2 regions of the Saccharomonospora glauca K62 genome follow, and region 2 is predicted to be linked to the other one. Evidence: riboswitches for the same ligand, from Rfam matches in the RefSeq annotation. Region 2 holds a riboswitch; the other holds the start of a gene.
What was found. Region 2 has a riboswitch for S-adenosylmethionine ahead of thrC (threonine synthase). Riboswitches for the same ligand answer to the same signal wherever they lie in the genome.
Positions count from the first base shown of each region.

Region 1: another riboswitch for S-adenosylmethionine. It lies ahead of SACGLDRAFT_RS17550 (methionine ABC transporter ATP-binding protein); the one in region 2 lies ahead of thrC (threonine synthase).

Region 1 covers NZ_CM001484.1:3,765,037-3,768,647, forward strand. Annotated here, with positions in the region: gene SACGLDRAFT_RS17545 (4-(cytidine 5'-diphospho)-2-C-methyl-D-erythritol kinase) at 1-807, opposite strand, end outside; gene SACGLDRAFT_RS17550 (methionine ABC transporter ATP-binding protein) at 844-1,848, opposite strand; SAM riboswitch class I at 2,044-2,133, opposite strand; gene rsmA (16S rRNA (adenine(1518)-N(6)/adenine(1519)-N(6))-dimethyltransferase RsmA) at 2,186-3,043, opposite strand; gene SACGLDRAFT_RS17560 (resuscitation-promoting factor) at 3,087-3,611, opposite strand, start outside.
Region 2 covers NZ_CM001484.1:1,374,390-1,378,000, forward strand. Annotated here, with positions in the region: gene SACGLDRAFT_RS06595 (ComEC/Rec2 family competence protein) at 1-504, shown strand, start outside; gene thrC (threonine synthase) at 398-1,660, opposite strand; SAM riboswitch class I at 1,672-1,805, opposite strand; gene holA (DNA polymerase III subunit delta) at 1,914-2,894, shown strand; gene rpsT (30S ribosomal protein S20) at 2,976-3,236, opposite strand; gene SACGLDRAFT_RS06615 (VOC family protein) at 3,410-3,611, shown strand, end outside.

The DNA.
Region 1 (3,611 bases), 2.1 Mb from region 2:
GAACGCGCACGTCGGCCCGGAGCCGGACACCACGCCCGCGAGCGCGCCCGCGGTGACCCCGGCACGCAACGTCCGGCGCAGCCCCGGCCGCAGCGACACGGCCGCCGCCTGGAGGTCGTTGCCGAGTAGGAGCGCGAGGCGCCGGGGATCCCCGGAGGCCAGCGCCTCCAGCAACGCCTCCGGCGAGCCGATCCTCGGCGGGTCGCCCACCTCGCGAAGCCGGTCGAGCTCCCCGTAGACCTTCGGGGTCGACAGACCGCGCTGGTCGAACGCGAGCACCCAGTGGAAGGTGTGCCGCGACAGCACCGGCACGAGCTGCTCGCCCCGGCCGGTGCCCAGGGCGGTACCGCCGTACAGGGCGAACGGCACGTCGCTGCCGAGGGTGGCGGCCACCTCCGCCAGCTCGTCGCGGTGCAGGTCGAGGTTCCACAGCGTGGAGCACGCGAGCAGCGCGGCGGCGGCGTCGGCACTACCACCAGCCATGCCGCCGGCCACGGGAATGCCCTTGCGGATCACCACGCGCACCCGGTTCGCCTCGTCCGGTTTGCCGACGTGCTCGGCCAGGGCGCGAACCGCGCGCATCGCCAGGTTGCTGTCGTCGGTGGGAACCAGCTTGGCTCCCTCGCCGGAGACCTCGATCCCGGCGTCGGGGGTCGAAAACACCGTGACCTCGTCGGTCAACGACAGCGCGTGGAACACGGTCGTGAGGTCGTGGTAACCGTCGTCGCGCACATCACCGACCGACAGATGCAGATTGATCTTCGAGGGCACCCGTACGGTCACGGGCGGCGGTACGACGGCAAGCACGCCCACCAGCCTACTTGGCCGTTCGGAACCCCCGGTTCAGGCGGCGACGTCGCGCAGGCCGTACATCGGCGTGCTGACGTACGCGCCGCGTTCGGCGATCCACGCCAACGCGGCGTCAATCCGCTGGCCCGCCACTCCCAGGCGGAAGCGGGCCACCGGGGTGTCGCCGAGCCTGGTCAGGCCGCCGCCGATGGTGGTGAAGTCGACCTCGAAGCGGGCCGCGGCCTCGGGCAGCAGAGCGCCCACCGCGGCGAAGCCGACGAGCACGACGTCCACGGCACGGTCGTAGGAGGACAGGTGCGCCCTCGGCGTGTCGACGCTGGGCAGCAGGGCCTCCGCGATCGGGCTTCCGGGCTTGCCGACGAGACTCAGCAGCGCACCGGACTCGACGACCTTGCCGCGGTCGAGCAAGGCGACCTCGTCGCAGACCCGCCGGGCGATGTCGGCGTCGCGGGAGGTGACGACGACGGTGGCGCCCAGTTCGGCCCTGGCGCGGTCGAGGACGGACAGCACCGCGGCGGTCTCCTCCCCGGCGACGCCGTCGGTGGGGTCGTCGGCCAGCAGCACGGACGGCGCCGTGGCCAGGGCCCTCGCGATGGCCACGCGACGCTGCTGCCCCGGCGTGAGCTCCGACGGCAGCCGCGCGCCCGCCCGCGAGAGCCCGATGACGTCGAGCAGCGTGCCGACCCGGTTGCGCCTGCGGTCGGGCGCAACGCCCATCCGCTCCAGCGGGGCGGCGATGTTGCCCGCGACGGTGCGCTCGGGCCGCAGTCCGGAGTCCACGACCGCGACCTGCCGCTGCGCTCCCCACAGCTTGCGGCCCACGAGCCTGCCGGTGTCCATGCCGTCGTAGCGCACGGTGCCCCGGTCGGGCCGCTCCCGCAGCGCCACACAGCGCGCCAGCGTCGTCTTGCCGGCCCGCGCGGGGCCGACGATGCCGAAGAGCGAGCCCGCGCTCACGGCAAGGTTGACATCGCGCAGTGCCACCACGCGGGAGTCGGCGGAGGCGAACGACTTGCTGACGTTCTCGACAGTGATCACCACAGCTCCAGGCAGCTTGAAAGCGGGCGTCCGCGTGGGACGTCCGAAAGTAGACAGACGGCTAGGGAACCGACGTTGGTCGAAAGGGATAAGGCGCTCAGCGGGAAACGGTGTGGCTACAACAAGCACACACCGTGCGGCGGCCTTGATCGACGACTCGACGCTGCGTCAGGAGCGGCGTGCGATACACAGAATCCTCCATCGGTCCTGGCGTTAGCACCTTCCCCGTCGGGGCGGTTGCTGCGACGTCACTGAGCCAGGTCTCTCGGTCGCTCGGGATGGATGCCCTCACAGTACAGCGGACGCCTCACGCGATGACAAGCATGACGGGGAGAGATCACACTGTCGCCGCAGCGCGGGCGAGTTCGGCGAACATCCCGACCGTGAGTCGCTCACCACGGGTGGCCGGGTCGACACCCGCGCGAGTAAGGATCTCGGCGGCCCGGTCGGCCGACCCCGCCCACGGGGCCAGCGCGGCGCGCAGTGTCTTGCGGCGCTGCGCGAAGGCGGCGTCGACGAGTTCGAACACGGTGTCGCGGGAAACGCCTTCCGGCGGCTCCGTCCGCTCGAAGGCGACCAGCGACGAGTCGACGTTCGGCACCGGCCAGAACACCGACCTGGGGACCGCCGCGACCTTACGGGCCCGCCCGTACCACGCGAGTTTCACGCTGGGCACGCCGTAGACGCGGCTACCGGGCCCCGCGGCCATGCGATCGGCCACCTCGGTCTGGACCATGACGAGCGCGCGACGCAACGACGGCAGCTCGGCGAGCAGGTGCAGCACGACGGGGACGGCCACGTTGTACGGCAGATTCGCCACCAACGCCGTGGGCTTGGCGGGCAGCTCGTCCGCCCGCAGCCGCAGGGCGTCGCGTTCGAGCACGGTGAACCGTTCGACGGCCTCGGGCGCGTGCTCGGCGATCGTGGTGGGCAACTTCGCGGCCAGCACGGGATCGATCTCCACCGCCAGCACGCGCGCACCGGCGTGCAACAAGCCGAGGGTGAGGGAGCCCAGACCGGGGCCGACCTCCACCACGGGCTCGCCCGGTTCCACCTCGGCCAGGTGCACGATGCGGCGCACGGTGTTGGCGTCGTGCACGAAGTTCTGGCTGAGCTTCTTCGTCGGCCGCAGTCCCAGCGCGGCGGCCAACCGACGGATCTCGGAAGCTCCCAGCAGGCCCGGTGTCTCGGTCACCGGGCCAGCCTAAAGTCCTCTCCGGACGACGGGACCACGGGCTTTACTTCGGCAGGCCGAGCTGCGACGAGCAGTGCGGCCAGGCGCCGTAGCCACCTCGGGAGTCCCGCACCCGTTCCGCGATGTCGATCTGCTGCTCGCGCGTGGCCTGGTGCGGGTAGGCCGCGTACTCCGTACCGCCGTAGGCGTCCCAGGTCTGCTTGTTGAACTGCAGCCCGCCGTAGTAGCCGTTGCCGGTGTTGGCGGCCCAGTTCCCGCTCGCCTCGCACTGCGCGAGCGCGTCCCACACGGCGGTGTTGCCGATCTCCGGGACGGTCACCTTGGTGCCGACGCGGACGACCCTCTTCTCCGCCTTCTTGACGACCTTGCTGGACAGCTCCTCGCTGTCGATGACCTTGCCGTTCTTCTTCGTCACGCGGTAGGTGACGAGCTTCTCGCCCGGCTTGCCCTCTTCCTCGACGACCTCCTTGCCCTTCTCAAGGGTGTCGTCGTAGACGATCTCGACCTCGGGCTCGATGGTCTCGGTCTTCTCCACCACCGTGACGCCGGTGCGGCTGACGTGCACCTC
Region 2 (3,611 bases):
ACCGCGGTCAACAACGGCTCGGTGGTCCTCCGTGCCACGACACCAGCGGGCCGGGTCCTGCTGACCGGGGACGTGGAACTCGCCGCGCAGGCGGACCTGCTGGCGGCGGGGGAGGACCTTCGCGCGGACGTCCTCAAGGTGCCGCATCACGGCAGCAGGTACACGCTTCCGACCTTCCTTACGGCGGTGTCGCCGCGAGTCGCGGTCACCAGCGTGGGGGCGGACAACTCCTACGGCCACCCCAGTTCCGTGACGTTGCGGGCGCTTGCGGAGGCGGGAGCGCTGGTGGCCAGAACCGACACCGGGGGCGACACGGCCGTCGTGCTGGACGAAGGTGAACTCGCCGTGGTGGCGCGGGGTGCGGCGCCGCGACGACGGCCGTGTCGATCCGGAGGACTCAGTCGTCGAGCGCGGCCTGCACGGCCTCCACCGACGGCGGCACGGTGGCCTTGGGGCCGACGCGGTCGCCGAGGGCGTCGAGGGTCTTCAGTCCGTCTCCGGTGATCAGCAGCACCGTCTCGGCGTCCGGGTCGAGCTTGCCGGTCTCGACGAGCTTCTTCGCGGTCGCGACGGTGACGCCCCCGGCGGTCTCGGTGAAGATGCCCTCGGTGCGGGCCAGCAGCCGGATGCCTGCCACGATCTCGTCGTCGCTGACGTCGGCGATGGCTCCGCCCGTGCGACGCACGGTGTCGAGGACGTACGGTCCGTCGGCGGGGTTGCCGATAGCGAGCGAACGGGCGATGGTGTCGGGTCGCACCGGGCGCACCACGTCGTGTCCGTCGCGGAACGCCGCGGAGACCGGGGAGCAGCCGGTGGCCTGGGCGCCGAACACGCGGTACGGACTCGCTTCCACCAGACCGAGTTCACCGAGCTCCCGGAATCCTTTGTCTACTTTGGTCAGCTGGGAGCCCGACGCGATCGGCACCACGATCTGCTCCGGAATCCGCCAGCCGAGCTGCTCGGCGACCTCGAAGGCGAGTGTCTTGGAGCCCTCCGAGTAGTAGGGGCGCACGTTGACGTTGACGAACGCCCAATTCTCGTGCTCGGCGGCGAGTTCGGTGGCCAGCCGGTTGACGTCGTCGTAGTTGCCGTCCACCGCGATCAGGGCGCCGTCGTACACGGCGGTCGTGAGTACCTTCGCCCGCTCCAGTGACGAGGGGATCAGGACCACGGACTGCCAGCCCGCCCTGGCGGCGGCCGCCGCGACCGCGTTGGCGAGATTGCCGGTGGACGGACAGGCGAGGGTGTCGAAGCCGAACTCGCGGGCCGCGGCCAGCGCCACGGCCACCACCCGGTCCTTGAACGAGTGCGTTGGGTTGCCGGTGTCGTCCTTGACCCACAACCGGCGCACGCCGAGTGCCTTCGCGAGTCGGTCGGCGCGCACCAGCCGGGTACAGCCGGGCTCGGTGTTCGGGATCTCCTCGACGTTCGACGGAACGGGAAGCAGTTTCTTGTAACGCCAGATGTTGCGGGGCCCGGATTCGATGTCCTCCCGGCGCACGCGCCCGAAGTCGTAGGCGACCTCCAACGGAGAGAAGTCGTGCGGGGAGACGAACTCCGGAGCCAACGGCTGGCGGTGGCCCTCCTCCTTCGACACGAGTTCCACGGCGGGGCCGAGGTCGACGGCACGACGGGAGGATGTGGGCGCAATTGCGGTCATCGCGAGGTCCTTCCTCATCTTTCCCGCTGACGCGGGGCGGAATTGGCACCGATGCCGTCAGCTACCTCGCGGAATCCGAGATGACAGGCTGACGCCGGTTGCCGGGGCTTCAACGGGCCGGTCCCTCTGCCCCTCTGGATGAGCTATTCGGTTGTGGTCCGCCGGTGATCGCGGCGACGACACGTAGCGTACGGCATGGAGCGCGCCGCGCGCCATGTGCTGCGAACCGGCTCCCACATGGCAGGATCGAGACGTGAGTCGTCCAGTTACCACGCCCCCGCCACTGCATCTGGTGCTCGGTGAGGAAGAACTGCTCGTCGAACGAGCGGTCCGGGAAGCACTCGACACCGCCCGCCTGGCCGACCCGGCGGCCGACGCGACTCGCATCCCGGTGAGCGAACTCACCCCCTCGTACTTCGCCGAACTGGTGAGTCCCTCGCTGTTCAGCGAGGGTCGAGTCATCGTGCTCGACTCCGCCCAGGAGATCGGCCAGGAGAACGCGGACGCCGTGCTGTCCTACGTCGCCGACCCCGCGGACGGCATCGTGCTGATCGTGGTGCACAGCGGCGGCGGGCGGAGCAAGGCCGCGAAGTCGCTGCCCGCGGCGCTGCGCAAGGCGGGCGCCGTCGTCACGGAGTGCCCGAAGATCACCAAGCCCGCCGAGCGGGAGGCGTTCGTCCGCAACGAGGTCCGGAGGGCCGGCGGTCGGATCGACGCCGCCGGTGTGGTGGCGCTGATCGATGCCGTGGGCACGGATCTGCGGGAGCTGGCGTCGGCGGCGGCGCAGCTGGTGGCCGACTCGGGGGGATCGGTCGACGAGGAGGCGGTGCGGCGCTACCACCGCGGCCGCGCGGAGGTGACGGGGTTCCAGGTCGCCGAGAAGGCGGTGGCCGGTGACGGGGCGGCCGCGTTGGAGTCACTGCGCTGGGCTCAGCAGATCGGGGTCGCCCACGTACTGTTGGCCGACGCCCTCGCCGACGCGGTGCGCACGATAGCCAGGGTGTCCGCGGCCGGACGGGGGCACCCGAACCAGTTGGCGGGCGAGCTCGGCATGCCGCCGTGGAAGATCCGCAAGGCGCAGGGCCAGTCGAAGGGCTGGAGCTCCGCGGGGCTCGCCAAGGCCATGCGGGTGGCCGCGCGGGTGAACGCCGACGTCAAGGGCGCCGCGGCCGATCCGGGCTACGCCCTCGAACGCGCCGTCCTCGACATCGTGGCCGCCCGACGCCAGCGGTGATCGCGGCCTCGTAGACCGCGGGCGAACATGACGAAACCCCCGGCCGAGAGCTCGTGCCGGGGGTTGTCGGGCGCGGGTCCCTCAGAGCTTGTTGACGCGCTGCGCCATCGCCGACTTCTTGTTGGCGGCCTGGTTCTTGTGGATGACGCCCTTGCTGACAGCCTTGTCGAGCTTGCGCGCGGCCACCCGCTGCAGCTCCACGGCCTTCTCCTTGTCCCCGGCCTCGGCGGCCTCGCGGAACTTGCGGATCGCGGTCTTCACCGACGACTTGATCGACTGGTTGCGCAGACGGCGCTTCTCGTTGGTCTTGATGCGCTTCATCTGGGACTTGATGTTGGCCACGCGCGCTCCTTCATCTCTCGTGGTGGTTCGTTGCCGCGCTGTTACGGCCCCGGATCAGGGACGATCCGGGTTTCCTCCCCGGCGGAATGCCGCACGGCAACAGCTAAACAGCCTAACAACGTCACCACGCCGTGGAATGCCGTACCCCGGTGGGGGCGTGAGACCGTGGGGACATGGACGTGTTGAGCAGCCGAATTCTGCTGAATCCGAAGGACCCCGCCATCACCACGGCGTTCTACCGGGACATCCTCGGGTTGGCGATCTACCGCGAGTTCCCCGGTGGCACGGTCTTCTTCCTCGGCGGTGGCTTCCTGGAGATCGTCGGTCGGGGCGAGGCGGAGCGGACCGACGACGTCGCGCTGTGGCTGCAGGTTC